Regions from separate parts of the Microbacterium murale genome, predicted to be linked through region 2. Evidence: predicted binding sites of a transcription regulator. Region 2 holds the regulator's gene; the other holds the start of a gene.
What was found. Region 2 encodes LexA, which represses DNA repair genes until DNA is damaged. Its sites were predicted from a motif close to TCGAACANNTGTTCGA; they were not measured.

Region 1 (7,390 bases), 3.3 Mb from region 2:
CCGGTGAGTGAACACCCAGGTCGGCTTCGTGTAGCCCCACTCGTCTTCGTTACGCCGGAGCCATTCATAGGTGGAAGCGCCCATTGCCAGGGCGCCGATCCCCTCGATGAACCCTGGGTACGCCATCGGTCCTTCGAGATCGATGTCCTGTTTCAGGAGCCAGTCGAGCGAGTGCTCTGTCGTCGCGATGAACCCGTCGAGACTCGATGCCGTGTAGTAGTGCGTTGCCATTTCAGAATGTTCCCACGGGCTGCGGACATTCTTCAGAGCAACGTCTGAGGATCCGTTTCCGGACTGAGCCATTCGACCTCTGGATAGCGTTTGAACCACGACACCTGACGGCGCGCATAGCGTCGCGTGAGAGCTTGGGTCTGGGCGATCGCCTCGGCTTCGCTGAGGGTTCCCGTGAGCTGCCCGAGCGCCTGCGCGTACCCGATCGCACGCCGGGCAGTCACTCCCTCTTCAAGTCCGAGATCGCGCAGTGCACGGACCTCATCCAGAATCCCCTGCGCCCACATGCGCTCTACGCGGCGATCGAGTCGCTCGACGAGTTCACTGCGTTCGACCTGCAACCCCAGGATGCGTGTGAACGGATGCCACGACCTCGGTTTTTCAGGCAGGGCGGCGCCGTGCGTCTGTGCCCCCTGATGCAGCACCTCGAGAGCGCGCACGACGCGGCGGCCGTTCTTCGGATCGATACGCGCTGCGGTGGCGGGATCCTCTTCCTGAAGGCGGGTGAACAACACTGCCGGGCCTCGAGCTTCCAACTCGTCTTCCAACCGCCGCCGAACGGCTTCGTCGCGCGGAGGGAACTGGAAGTCGAAGATCACGCTGGAGACATAGAGCCCCGAACCACCGACCAGGATCGCGTCTGCGCCCCGATGATGGATGTCGGATATCGCGGCCCGTGCGAGTGGCTGGTACCAGGCGACCGCAGCCTCGTCACGAACGTCGCGCACGTCGAACAGGTGGTGAGGGATACCGCGTCGCTCGGCGACCGGAAGCTTGGCCGTGCCGATATCCATGCCACGGTACAGCTGCATGGCATCGGCGTTCACGATCTCCGCCTGGTTGCCGAAGCGCCTCAAGGCTTGGGCGAGGTCAAGCCCAAGATCGCTCTTGCCCGTTCCCGTCGCACCGACGACGGCCCAGAGGCGGGGCTCTGGACTAGACACCGACGCGAAGCGTGGGAAGACCGAGCGACACTGCGCGCGGTGCGCCGGCAGCGTCGCCGCTCGGCGCGGGAACGCCGCACGAATCGGCCTGAGCACGATCCCACGCGTCACCACCACGGGTGCGGCGGATGCGCAACGGCGAACCGCTCTCATCGTCGGCGAGAAGATGGAATGGCGCCCCGTGCGTGATCTTCACCGTCACGACGTCGCCGGGACGTGGGATCTCCGACCCCTCTGTGACCTCGAAGTGCACGAGGCGGTTGTCTTCTGCACGCCCGGTGAGACGATGCGTCTCCGCGTCCTTCTTGCCTTCCCCCACCGAGACGAGCACATCGACCTCGCGGCCGACCTGCTTCTGATTCTCTTCCAGTGAGATGCGTTCTTGCAGAGCGAGCAAGCGGTTGTAGCGCTCCTGCACCACTTCCTTGGGAACCTGATCTTCCATCGTCGCGGCGGGGGTGCCCTCACGAATGGAGTACTGGAACGTGAATGCGTTCGCGAACCGCGCCTGCTCGACGACACGCATCGTGTCTTCGAAGTCCTCGTCGGTCTCGCCGGGGAACCCGACGATGATGTCGGTCGAGATCGCCGCGTACGGCATGCGATCACGAACACGGTCGAGGATGCCGAGGAACTTCGAACTGCGGTATGAACGGCGCATCGCCTTGAGCACGCGATCGCTGCCTGACTGCAGCGGCATGTGCAGCTGGGGCATGACCGCCGGCGTCTCTGCCATCGCGTCGATGACGTCGTCGGTGAAGGCGGCGGGATGCGGGCTCGTGAATCGGATGCGTTCGAGACCGTCGATCTCGCCCGCGGCACGCAGTAGCTTGCCGAAGGCCTGACGGTCGCCGAACTCGACGCCGTAGGAGTTCACATTCTGACCGAGCAGTGTGACCTCGATCGCTCCGTCTTCCACGAGCAACCGGATCTCGTTCAGGATGTCGCCGGGGCGGCGGTCTTTCTCTTTGCCCCGCAGACTCGGCACGATGCAGAACGTGCAGGTGTTGTTGCATCCGACCGAGATCGACACCCACCCGCTGTGCGCGGAATCCCGCTTGGTCGGCAGCGTCGAGGGGAACACCTCAAGGGATTCGAGGATCTCGAGCTCAGCGTCGCCATTGTGACGCGCACGTTCGAGAAGCCCTGGGAGCGAACCCATGTTGTGGGTCCCGAACACCACATCGACCCACGGCGCCTTGTCGAGCACCGCGTCTTTGTCCATCTGGGCGAGGCACCCACCGACCGCGATCTGCATGCCGTCTTTGCGGCGCTTGACGGATGCGAGATGTCCCAGGGTGCCGTAGAGCTTGCCTGCAGCGTTGTCACGAACCGCACACGTGTTGATGATGACGACGTCAGCCTCTTCGGCGGCGTCGGCGCGGACGTATCCTGCACTCTCCAGCGATCCGGACAGACGTTCGGAGTCGTGCACGTTCATCTGACACCCGAAGGTGCGCACCTCGTATGTCCGCTGACGTCCGTCGGCGTCGACGGCCGCCGACGAGGCTTGAATGATCGTCGGTTCGCTGCTCAGGATAGTCATGGTGAACCCATTCTACGAGCGATCCGGACGAGTCACTCCGAGTCGACGAACCGCACCCCACTGGTCGGCTTTCCCAGTGATGCCTCAGTCAGTGCCGTTCTGGCCGCGCTCATGGCGACTGAGCCTCCATAACCACGGCGTGCGAGCTGACCCATGAGCCTGCGCAGCGCGGTGTCGAAGTCGAGCCGTGTCATCGAACGCGCCTTGGTTCTGGCGAACTCCAACGCGCGTTCAGCGTCGTCGTCCGGCAGATCGCCGAGAGCTGCGTCGATGACATCGCGCGGAATGCCACGCTGGCTCAAGGCGCGGGACAGCGCCACCCGGCCCTGCCCTTTTCGCTCGATACCCGAGATCACCAGTTGCTCAGCGAGGATGGCATCGTCGAGATAACCACGCCTGCAGAAGTCGTCGATCACATCATCGATCTGCGAGCGTTCCAGATCGTGGCCGCGCAGCACCTGCCGCGCCTCTGAGATCGACAGTGAACGCGCCCGGAGCTTTCGGACAAGCGATTCTTCGCCGACCTCACGGATCTGCTCCGCGTCACGCTCGGCTTCTTGCTCACCCGGCTGTTCCGCGCCAGAGGGTATCGCGCGCAATAGAGACGGCGCATTCTCGTAGCCGGGTGCCTCTTCCGCGGACTCAGACTCCAACGGTTCGATCGATGGGAGCGTCGCAGGCGCTGCCTCGGTGCGTCTCGGAGCCGTCTCGGAGTGCGTTGGCAACTCCGACGCCGGTGCGACCTTGCCGCCAAAGAGGGGAATCACGGGGGCGAGGCGGGCCCCGCCCCCGTCATCGACAGTCATCAGGCCGGACGACGCTGTGCGAGTTCGTCCGCAGTCTCAGGAGCCGCGTCGGCTACGGCACCACCGATGCCGAGCTTCTGCTTGATCTTCGTCTCGATCTCCAGGGCGACGTCGGCGTTCTTGATGAGGAACGAACGTGCGTTCTCCTTGCCCTGCCCGAGCTGATCGCCGTCGTACGTGTACCACGAGCCCGACTTCTTCACGAGGCCGTGCTCGACACCGAAATCGATGAGGCTGCCCTCACGCGAGATGCCCGTTCCGTACAGGATGTCGAACTCCGCCTGCTTGAAGGGAGGTGCCATCTTGTTCTTCACGACCTTGACCCGGGTGCGGTTACCCACTGCCTCAGTGCCGTCCTTCATCGTCTCGATGCGACGGATGTCGAGGCGAACCGAGGCGTAGAACTTCAGCGCCTTTCCACCGGCGGTCGTCTCCGGCGAGCCGAAGAACACGCCGATCTTCTCACGCAGCTGGTTGATGAAGATCATCGTGGTGTTGGTCTGGTTCAGACCACCGGTCAGCTTGCGAAGCGCCTGCGACATGAGACGCGCCTGCAGACCCACGTGCGAGTCTCCCATTTCGCCCTCGATCTCGGCTCGGGGCACCAGAGCCGCGACCGAGTCGATGACGATGAGGTCGATGGCACCGGAGCGCACGAGCATGTCGGCGATCTCGAGTGCCTGCTCACCCGTGTCGGGCTGAGAGACCAGAAGTGCGTCGATGTCGACACCGAGCTTCTTGGCGTACTCGGGGTCGAGCGCGTGCTCGGCGTCGACGAAAGCAGCGATGCCTCCGGCTTTCTGGGCGTTCGCGATCGCGTGCAGCGTCAGCGTCGTCTTACCCGAAGATTCCGGACCATAGATCTCCACGATGCGTCCACGCGGCAGTCCGCCGACGCCAAGAGCGACATCGAGGGCGATGGAGCCGGTGGGAATGACGGCGACCGGCGCACGCTCATCACTGCCCAGCCGCATGACTGAGCCCTTTCCGAACTGACGATCGATCTGGGCGAGAGCCGACTCGAGGGACTTCTCGCGGTCTGCGGCTGATGGCATGACGTGCTCCTATTGTTCGCGTGGTGCCGCCTGTAGGCTGTCGCGGCCGCCCCGGATGGGGCGAACTCTCCGACAAGGCGTATGGCTTTTCGGCCTGTCTTCACCGTACGAGCGACCTCCGACATTGCATCGGCTGCCCCGCGAACTGGGGATGACATCACCTCGAAACCACTTGTGCAGAACGTTACGCCCACTTCGAACACATATTCGACGACACGCCGATAGGGCGAGAGACGAAAGCGATCAGAGGAACGACAACAGAAGCGCTGTGTCAGCGCCTGCGCGGCTCCAGACGGCCGACGCCATAGCGTCGCTCCGCGGGTACATCGGTCTCAGCGCACAGCGCCAACCAGATGTCGCGTGGCGCAACACCAGCATCGAGAGCCTCGGACGCAGTCCGATTACCGAGCGCGTCGAGCACGAGATCCGTCGTCAGAGTTGATGCACGCGCGCCGAACTCGAGATCGACCGCGCGAAGGAATTCGCTTCGTCGCATTGATAAAGTCTGCCTCGCTGCAGATCAGTGCAGCGAGAGCTCGGGCTCGATCGACGCGACGAGATCGTCAGGCACCACATCGGGGAACACTTGAATACCCTCGAGCACGGAGATGCGGTCGCCTACCTCGCGCATGATGATCGAGATGGGCACGTCCAGCGCTTCGGCAACCGACGCGAGGATCTCGCTGGATGCTTCCTTCTGTCCACGCTCGACTTCGCTGAGATATCCGAGCGCCACAGAGGCTTTGCCCGCGACCTGCCGGAGGGTACGCCCCTTCTGCAGACGGAAGTCCCTCAGCACATCGCCGATTTCCTGTCGTACAAGAATCATCGGAACCTCCTCTCCATTCCCCTCATCGGAGTCGCCCCCGAACGGATCGCCAGTCTAACCCGACTTGCTGATGAAAAAACTACTGTTTCACGCTGTGCTTTCGGTGTGAGCACATCTTTCTTCGGCACGTTTATGTAAACGATATGGAGGCGCGGGTTATTCCCGCATCTCCGCCAGCAGCGCCTCGATCGCCGCGTCGACGGTCTGCGCTCTGATCGATGCGCGATCACCCTCGAACAGGAACGCGATCGCACGATCTCCCGACGGAGTCGCGATCCCGATATGCACGGTTCCCACGACCTGACCGTCAGGGGAATCGGGTCCGGCGATGCCCGTGGTCGAGAGACCGACGTCGGCGGGTCGCCCGTCGACCGCGACCGCCGTACGCACGCCTGTCGCCATCTGCGCCGCGACCATCGGGTGCACGGGTCCGTACTCGTTCAGGAGCGCAGTATCCACTCCGAGCATCGAGCCTTTGACAGGGGTGGCGTAGGCCACCACTCCGCCGAGCAGCGTCGCCGATGCTCCGGGCACCGAGACGATCTCCGATGTGAGCCCCCCACCGGTGAGCGATTCCGCAATGCCCAGAGTCCATCCTCGCCGGGTCAGCGCGGCCACCAGCTCCGCTGCTCTGCTCACGCTCTGTCCGCACGTGCTCCGCGCACCTGCGAGAGCACATAGTCGACTCCGCTGATGACGGTGAGCGCGAGCGTCACGTACATCAGGACGATGCCGACCCCGACCCACCAGTCCATGCCGATCAGCTGATGCAGCGGCAGCAGGCACCAGCCGAGCGCGACGCCCTGCACTGCCGTCTTGACCTTTCCGAGCCATGCGGCGGCGACGATGTGACTGCTGGCGACGATGAAGCGGTGAATCGTGATGCCCCACTCGCGGATCAGGATCACGATCACGATCCACCACGGCCATTCGGCGAGGATGGCGAGTCCGATGAAACCGGCACCGGTGAGAAGCTTGTCCGCGATCGGATCCCAGAGCTTGCCGAAATCGCTGACGATGTCGTACCGGCGCGCGAGATATCCGTCCACCCAGTCCGTGGAGATGGCCACGATGAACAGGGCGCCCGCGACCCACCTGATCACGAGGTCATCGAATCCGTATGTGCCGCCCAGCAGCAACAGGACGAAGAAGACGACGGCGAGCGGGATCCTGGCGACCGTGATCGCGTTCGGCAGCTGCCGAGGAATTGCCATCAGTCGCGACCCGTCAAGCCCCAGGCGTCTTCGTCGCCCTCGTCCTCATCGACCACTGGGAGTCCACGGAACTGGTCCTCTATGGGATCGTGAGCCGGACCCGGCTGCATCGCGGGTGCCGAGGGCGCCGGTGCAGCGCCTGGAGGGTCATCCCCACGCAGTTTCGCCATGACGTCAGGCAGCTGCTCAGCGGTCACGAGCACATCACGAGCCTTCGATCCCTCCGACGGCCCGACGATCTCACGCGACTCGAGCAGGTCCATGAGGCGTCCCGCCTTGGCGAAGCCGACGCGCAGCTTGCGCTGCAGCATGGAGGTCGATCCGAATTGGGACGAGACGACGAGCTCGGCGGCTGCGAGCAGCACTTCGAGGTCGTCGCCGATGTCTTCGTCGACTTCCTTCTTCCTCGTCGGCTCCAGCGCTTCCTGCACATCGGACCGGTACTCGGGTCGAGCCTGCGCGGTGACGTGCTTCACGACCGCGTCGATCTCGCTCTCCTCGACCCATGCGCCCTGCAGCCGGAACGGCTTGGACGAGCCCATCGGTGAGAAGAGGGCATCGCCCTGGCCGATCAGCTTGTCTGCACCGGGGCTGTCGAGGATCACGCGGCTGTCGGTGACACTGGTCACCGCGAATGCGAGGCGTGAGGGTACGTTGGCCTTGATCAGACCGGTGACGACGTCGACGCTCGGGCGCTGCGTCGCCAGCACGAGGTGGATGCCGGAGGCGCGGGCGAGCTGCGTGATGCGAACGATCGAGTCCTCG
Region 2 (7,390 bases):
CATGCAACTGCTGGCGCGGATCAACGCCGGTGGCACGACCGTGCTGATGGCCACTCACGAGGCCGCGTTCGTGGATCAGATGCAGCGCCGAGTGATCGAACTCCGCGACGGTGAGATGGTGCGCGATGAAGTGCACGGCGGATACGGCGATCGGTCGATGATTCCGCAGCTCGTGCCGGAGCAGGAGCGGGGCGCCGCCGCGACGGCCGCGCTCACCGCGGTGCAGGAGGTGCAGCGTCAGACGGAGTCGCTCGAGCCGCTCACCGCTGAGATGATCGCGTCGATGAGAGCGGCGCGGAGCGCCGCAGGCGCTCCGGCTGCCGAGACGAATTCTGCCGCTGACACCCCCGCATCCGCGCCGGCCGCAGAGCCCGCGCCGGCCGCAGAGCCCGCGCCGACCGCTGTCGGCCCTCGCACCCACCCGATCATCCTTCCGGAGGTCGACGTCGCCGAGCTCGGAGTCGCCGACCGCCTCGGGCTCGCGGATAGCGGCGACGACGAAGAAGTGGGGCCGACATCGTGAGAGTGGGGCTGATCCTCGCCGAGGCCCTCGGGGGCCTCCGACGCAACATCTCGATGGTGATCTCGGTCGTGCTCGTGACATTCGTGTCGCTCACGTTCGTCGGCGCGGCGATCCTCATGCAGGGCCAGATCAGCACCATGCGCGACTACTGGACCGAGCGTGCCCAGGTGTCTGTCTCGATGTGCTCGACCGTCTCGACGGGCGAGAGCTGTCTCGATGGCGCCGCCACACCGGAGCAGGTCGACCAGGTGCGCGCAGAACTCGAAGGCGATCCGCTCGCCTCGCTCATCGGCGACCTCCGATTCGAGAACAAGGCAGAGGCCTACGCGAACATCACCGAACTCCTCGGCGAAGAGCAGGCGAGTGTGCTCACCGAGGAGCAGATGTCGGAGACGTTCTACGTCACGCTCAAGGACCCCGGTCAATCGCAGGTGATCGTAGAGGCTTTCGCCGGCATCAACGGTGTCGAGGAGGTGCGTGACCAGCTGCAGTATCTCGATCCGCTGTTCTCCGCTCTCACCGTCGCGACCTACATCGCCGTCGGCATCGCGGTACTCATGCTCATCGCCGCCATCCTGCTGATCGCCACGACGATCCGATTGTCGGCGTATGCGAGACGCAAGGAGATCGGGATCATGCGCCTGGTGGGCGCCTCGAACCGATTCATCCAGACGCCGTTCGTGCTGGAGGGCGTGTTCGCCGCCTTCATCGGCTCGGTGCTGGCCAGCGCCGCCGTGGTCGCCGGCGTGCACTTCGGCGTGAACGGCTATCTGAAGGGCCGGGTGCCGTTCATCACCACCTGGGTGACGATGCAGGATGCTGCGCTCGTCGTGCCCGTACTCATCGGCATCGGTGTGCTTCTTGCTGCGCTGTCGGCCGGCTTCGCGATTCGTCGCTGGCTGCGCACCTAGCATCCGTCTGCGTCGTTGTAGACTGATGGGCTGTCGTGCGTTCGGCGCGGCACGGATCAGGAGAGCATCATGCCCAGGGAACGCGGGGAGAAGGTCGTCGCGACCAATCGTCGCGCACGTCACGACTATAACATCGAGAAGTCGTACGAGGCGGGGATGGTGCTCACCGGCACCGAAGTGAAGTCATTGCGGCAGGGCCGCGCGAACCTCAGCGATGGGTACGCGTTCGTCAAGGGGAATGAGATCTTCCTCGACTCGGTGCACATCCCCGAGTACTCGCAGGGGCACTGGACGAATCACTCGGCCAAGCGGATTCGCAAGCTGCTGCTGCACCGCGAGGAGATCGAGAAGCTGCAGCATGCGGTGTCCGCAGGCGGGTACACGCTGATCCCGCTCAAGCTGTACTTCTCGGACGGGCGAGCCAAGGTCGAGATCGCTCTCGCGAAGGGCAAGCGCGAGTTCGACAAGCGCCAGACGCTGCGTGAACGCCAGGACACCCGAGAGGCCCAGCGCGCGATGCGCCTGCGCAATCGCGTGGGGGACTAAACCTCTACAGCTCGGGCTGGAAGTCGAACACTTTCCCGAGGAAGCGCAGCTCGCGCTCGAGCGCGTCGATGATCGTCTCCGCGCGGCGGAACCCATGCCCCTCACCCGGGTAGACGACGTACTCGTGCGGGATGCCTCGTGCCGCCAGCGCGTCGCGGATCGACTCCGACTGCGATGGCGGGACGACGCGATCATCGGCGCCCTGCAGCAGCAGCACAGGCACATCGATCTGCTCGACGTGGGTGAGCGGGGAGCGGTCGATGTAGACCTGTTCGGCAGCGGGCAGCGGGCCCACCAGGCCGTCGAGGTAGTACTTCTCGAAGTCGTGCGTGTCTTCGGCCAGGGCGCGCAGGTCGGTCACACCATAACGACTGATCCCTGCGGCGAACACGCCACCGCGCACGAGTGCCGCGAGCACCGTCCATCCTCCCGCTGAGCCGCCGCGGATCGCGATGCGACTCGGATCCGCACGTCCGGATTCGGCGAGCCCGCGCGCGGCGGCCAGCACATCGTCGACGTCGGTGATTCCCCATTCGCGGTCGAGCCGCTCGCGGTAGGCGCGGCCGTAGCCGGTCGAGCCGCCGTAGTTCACATCCAGCACGCCGATGCCGCGGCTCGTGTAGAACGCGATGGCTGCGGAGGCCGCCCCTGCGACGTGCGCGGTCGGACCTCCGTGCACGAAGACGATGTACGGCGGAAGCTCTGCGTCTGGCGCTGCGGCATCGGGATTCGCCGGCGCGTAGTCGAAGGCGTGCACCGGCCCGTTCGCGCCCTCGAATGCGATGCGGGAGGCGGGCGGCATCCACGCTTCATCGGAACGTATGCCGCCTCTGATGCGTTCGACGGCTCCCGAATCCACGTCAACGGTCCACAGACCTGCGCTCACGTTCGCTCCGCCGCCGGAGAGCAGCACACGCGTGCCGGACGCGTCGTCGATGCTGACGTGAGCAGTGGCCGGCACATCCAGGCGCTTCTCTGACCCGTCGCTCCCGATCAGCACGACCTCGTCCGAGCCGTTCGTGCGCACGGCGACGATGCGGCCGTCGGCGAGCGGCTGGTACCAGCGGTTGCCCAGTACCCACAGGCCGTAGCCTGTGTCGGCGTCGGCCGGTGCGATGGCCTCCGGCATGGAAGCCTCAAGCCCGTCCATCCGCCGTCGATACAGGTTCCAGCGGCCGGTGGGATCGTCGGCGTAGACGAGCTCTGAATCGCTGATCCACTCGGGCTGCAAGGCAGCATGAGCGCGGGTGTCGGCGAAGACGTCGCCGCCGACGTTGGTGATGCTGAGCATGGCCTGCTGCCATGGCATCTGGCGTCCGCTCCACTCGACCCACGCGATGCGGGTGCCGTCGGGGGAGAGCGCGGGGTGGGCGAAGAACGCGCTGCCCTGGACGAACACGCGCATGGCGTCCGCGTCGGCAAGACCGGAGCCATCTGTGGGGATCTCGACGATGGCGCGCCGGTGCGGTTCCACAGACAGATCCTCGCGCACGGCGAGAAGGCGCCCGTGCTGCAGACGGAGTCCGCCATGGTTCGGACCCTCGGGTGTCAACGGCTCCGGCTCCGCGCCCGGCCGCATCCGGTACACGCGCTGGTCGCCGGCGTCGACGAAGAACAGCGTGCCGTGAGCATCCGCCGTCCACGCGCCGCCGCCGTACTCGTGCACTCGCGATCGCGCACTCCAGGGCTCGGGCAGCAGCACGTCGCCAGTCGAACTGCGCACCGTGACACGACCGCCCTCGGCGGGCACCGACTCCCCCCACCAGATCTCGTCGCCGACGAAACGGGCACCGTCGATGCGCGGGGCGGATGATGCGATATCGGCGGCGTGGAAGGGGGACGGCCAGGTTCCGTACGGCTGCATGCTTCGAGCCTAAGCGGCGTCTGCCGTGTGCAGCCGCGTGGACGTCGTCGCCGTCTGATGTCCGAATGACGAAGAACCGCCCCTCCGAATCCGGAGGGGCGGTTCTTCGTGGATGCCGTCAGACCGCGCGCAGCACCGCGACGATCTTCCCCAGCACAACGGCGTCGTCGCCGAGGATGGGCTCGAATGAGGAGTTGCGGGGGAGGAGCCAAGTGTGTCCGTCGCGCTGGCGGAACGTCTTCACAGTGGCTTCGCCGTCGAGCATCGCCGCGACGATCTCGCCGTTCTCCGCCGTGTTCTGCGTGCGCACGACGACCCAGTCGCCATCGCAGATGGCGGCGTCGATCATCGACTCACCGGAGACCTTGAGCATGAACAGATCGCCCTTGCCGACGAGCTGGCGGGGGAGCGGGAAGATCTCCTCCACCTGCTGCTCTGCCGTGATCGGGATACCGGCGGCGATCTGACCGACCAGCGGCACCATCGCCGCATCGCCGACCGGAGTGGCTGAGTCGGCGGGGTTCTCGCCGCTGGTGCCGGGCAGGTCGATGAGTACTTCCATGGCACGGGTCTTGCCCGGGTCGCGGCGCAGATAGCCGCTCAGCTCCAGCTGCCCGAGCTGGTGGGTCACGCTCGAAAGCGACTTCAGACCGACGGCGTCGCCGATCTCGCGCATGCTCGGCGGATAGCCGTGCCGTGCGATCGAGGTCTGGATGACCTCGAGGATCGCCAGCTGCTTCGCGCTGAGGTTCTTGCGCCGACGGGTGCGCGGGGCCTCAGGGCTGGGGACGGAGATGTCGCTCATGGGTGCTCCTTCGTGCGCGCTCACGGTGCTGATCGTCGTGTCCACGGCGCTCATCTTCGAATGTCGGTGGCCCGTGGTGTGGTGTTCGTATCGAAACCGTATCCGAGAAACACACCGAAACGGAAGATCTGTTCGAGCGTGTCGGTAAATTCAGCGGGTGGGTTTCGAATAGGTCTTGACAGATGTTCGAATTCGAAGATACATTCGGTACGTAGCTTCGCATTCCCCGCTCCCGGCCGAGCGGCGAATGCGAACGCTACGCCAAAAGGCGAAAGTCCAGAGGCAGCCAAGAGGCAGAGGAGAGTCACATGAGCACCATCAGCATCAGCGCCCCCGCAGTCCCTTCCGTACGTGCAACGTCCAGTGCTTCGACGCGACTGCGACTGACGGCACGCGGACGTCGGCTGCTGGTCGCCCTCGCGGCGCTCCCCCTGGCTGCAGGGATCGGGTTCGCTGCTCTCAGCGGCGGCTCTGCTCTCGCTTCCGGCGAGGCAGTGGAGACCACTGACTTCGACACGGTCACGGTGATGCCCGGCGACACGCTCTGGGCGATCGCCGAAGACGTCGCCCCCGGAGAAGACCCCCGCACGGTGATCAGCGAGATCGAGAAGCTCAACGCGCTCGGCGGCGGTTCGCTGCAGGTCGGCCAGCAACTCGCGATCCCCGCGGAGTACGCCGACTGAACTCCGCGTTAACATGGGGAGGGTGACTGTCTCACTCAGCGACCTCCCCCTTCGCGACGATCTTCGCGGCCTCACCCCCTACGGCGCACCTCAGGCCCCGCTGGCCGTCGCGCTGAACGTCAACGAGAACACCCATCCGGTTCCGGATGAAGTGGCGAGCGACATCCTCGACGACATCGCCGTCGCGCTGCGTGATGTGAACCGCTACCCCGATCGGGAGTTCACGGCGCTGCGTGAGGGATTCGCCGAGTACCTCGGCCACGACCTCGACGCGTCGCAGATCTGGGCGGGCAACGGTTCGAACGAGGTGCTGCAGCACATTCTGCAGGCCTTCGCCGGACCGGGTCGAACGGTCTTCGGCTTCGCACCCACCTACTCGATGTATCCCCTGCTGGCGCAGGGCATTGGCGCACGTTGGACAGCCGGCAGCCGTCAGCCCGACTACACGATCACCGCCGAGGACGCGGTGGCTCAGGTGATCGAAGCTGACCCCGACGTGATCATGCTGTGCACTCCGAACAACCCCACGGGCACTCCGCTCGGGCTTGATGTGGTGGAGGCCGTCTACGAGGCCTCCCGCGGGATCGTGGTGGTGGACGAGGCATACCAGGAGTTCGCGCCCCGTGAATCGGCATCCGCTCTCACTCTGCTCGAGGGACGCCCTCGCCTGGCCGTCTCGCGAACCATGAGCAAGGCGTTCGCATTCGCCGGTGCGCGGGTCGGGTATCTCGCCGCCGATCCGGCGTTCATCGATGCGCTGCGGCTCGTGCGGCTGCCGTATCACCTGAGCGCCCTCACTCAGGCGGCCGCCGTGGCTGCATTGCGCAATGCGCCGACGATGCTCGGCATGGTCGACGACATCATCGAGCAGCGTGATCGGATCACCGCGACCCTCGAGGCGCTCGACTACGAGCCGCACGAGTCGTGGTCGAACTTCGTGCTGTTCGGAGGAGTGGCCGATCCGCAGGCGACGTTCCATGCCCTTTACGAGCGGGGAGTGCTGGTGCGTGACGTCGGCATCCCGAATCACTTGCGCGTCACCGCGGGGACCGAGGCGGAGACCACGGCATTCCTGGACGCGCTGGCCTCGATAGGATCGGCGTCATGAGCGTTTCCCGCACCGCCACTCGTACCCGCAGCACGTCTGAGTCGACCGTCGAGCTCGAACTCAACCTCGACGGCACAGGGCAGAGCCACATCGATACGTCGGTGCCGTTCTTCGACCACATGCTCACGGCCTTCGCGAAGCACTCGCTCACCGATCTGACGGTGCGGGCCTCCGGTGACACGAACATCGACGCCCACCACACGGTGGAGGACATCTCGATCGTGCTCGGGCAGGCGATCCGTGAAGCGCTGGGCGACAAGTCCGGCATCTCCCGTTACGGTGACGCGCTCGTGCCGCTCGACGAGGCGCTCGCACAGGCGGTCGTCGACATCAGCGGGCGTCCTTATCTCGTGCACTCGGGCGAACCGGCGGGTTTCGAGCACCACCTCATCGGCGGCCACTTCACCGGCTCACTCGTGCGTCACGTGTTCGAGGCGATCACGTTCGGCGCGGGGCTGACCGTGCACGTGCGCGTGCTGGGTGGACGCGACCCGCACCACATCGCAGAGGCGGAGTTCAAGGCGTTCGCCCGTGCGTTCCGCCAGGCGAAGGCGCTCGACCCTCAGGTGGTCGGCATCCCCTCCACCAAGGGCGCGCTGTGACGCGCACGCCCACTGTCGCGGTCTACGACTACGGTTCCGGCAACGTCCACTCCGCGGTCAAAGCCCTCATCGCGGCGGGCGCGGACGCGACGCTCACGGGTGACCGTGCGGCGGCGCTGGAGGCGGATGGACTGTTCGTCCCCGGCGTCGGCGCTTTCGCCGCGGTGCGCGAAGCGCTCCGGACCAAGGGCGGTGACGAGATCATCGAACGCAGGCTCGCCGGTGGTCGGCCCGTACTCGGAGTGTGCGTCGGGATGCAGGTGCTGTTCTCCCACGGTGTGGAGCGCGGACAGGACGTCGAAGGACTCGGCGAGTGGCCGGGAAGCGTGACGGAGCTCGATGCGCCCG

Region 1: the regulator LexA is predicted to act here: its motif matches at 4,778-4,793, upstream of recA (recombinase RecA).

Annotation. Positions count from the first base shown of each region.
Region 1 is NZ_JAUSXK010000001.1:3,562,270-3,569,659, reverse strand. Features, by position in the region: gene QFZ46_RS17205 (dihydrofolate reductase family protein) at 1-231, opposite strand, end outside; gene miaA (tRNA (adenosine(37)-N6)-dimethylallyltransferase MiaA) at 264-1,175, opposite strand; gene miaB (tRNA (N6-isopentenyl adenosine(37)-C2)-methylthiotransferase MiaB) at 1,168-2,721, opposite strand; gene QFZ46_RS17190 (regulatory protein RecX) at 2,754-3,527, opposite strand; gene recA (recombinase RecA) at 3,527-4,582, opposite strand; gene QFZ46_RS17180 (DUF3046 domain-containing protein) at 4,854-5,078, opposite strand; gene QFZ46_RS17175 (helix-turn-helix domain-containing protein) at 5,103-5,411, opposite strand; gene QFZ46_RS17170 (CinA family protein) at 5,568-6,050, opposite strand; gene pgsA (CDP-diacylglycerol--glycerol-3-phosphate 3-phosphatidyltransferase) at 6,047-6,625, opposite strand; gene QFZ46_RS17160 (FtsK/SpoIIIE family DNA translocase) at 6,625-7,390, opposite strand, start outside.
Region 2 is NZ_JAUSXK010000001.1:289,043-296,432, reverse strand. Features, by position in the region: gene ftsE (cell division ATP-binding protein FtsE) at 1-523, shown strand, start outside; gene ftsX (permease-like cell division protein FtsX) at 520-1,434, shown strand; gene smpB (SsrA-binding protein SmpB) at 1,504-1,980, shown strand; gene QFZ46_RS01495 (S9 family peptidase) at 1,985-3,844, opposite strand; gene lexA (transcriptional repressor LexA) at 3,963-4,649, opposite strand; gene QFZ46_RS01485 (LysM peptidoglycan-binding domain-containing protein) at 4,958-5,332, shown strand; gene QFZ46_RS01480 (histidinol-phosphate transaminase) at 5,346-6,440, shown strand; gene hisB (imidazoleglycerol-phosphate dehydratase HisB) at 6,437-7,042, shown strand; gene hisH (imidazole glycerol phosphate synthase subunit HisH) at 7,039-7,390, shown strand, end outside.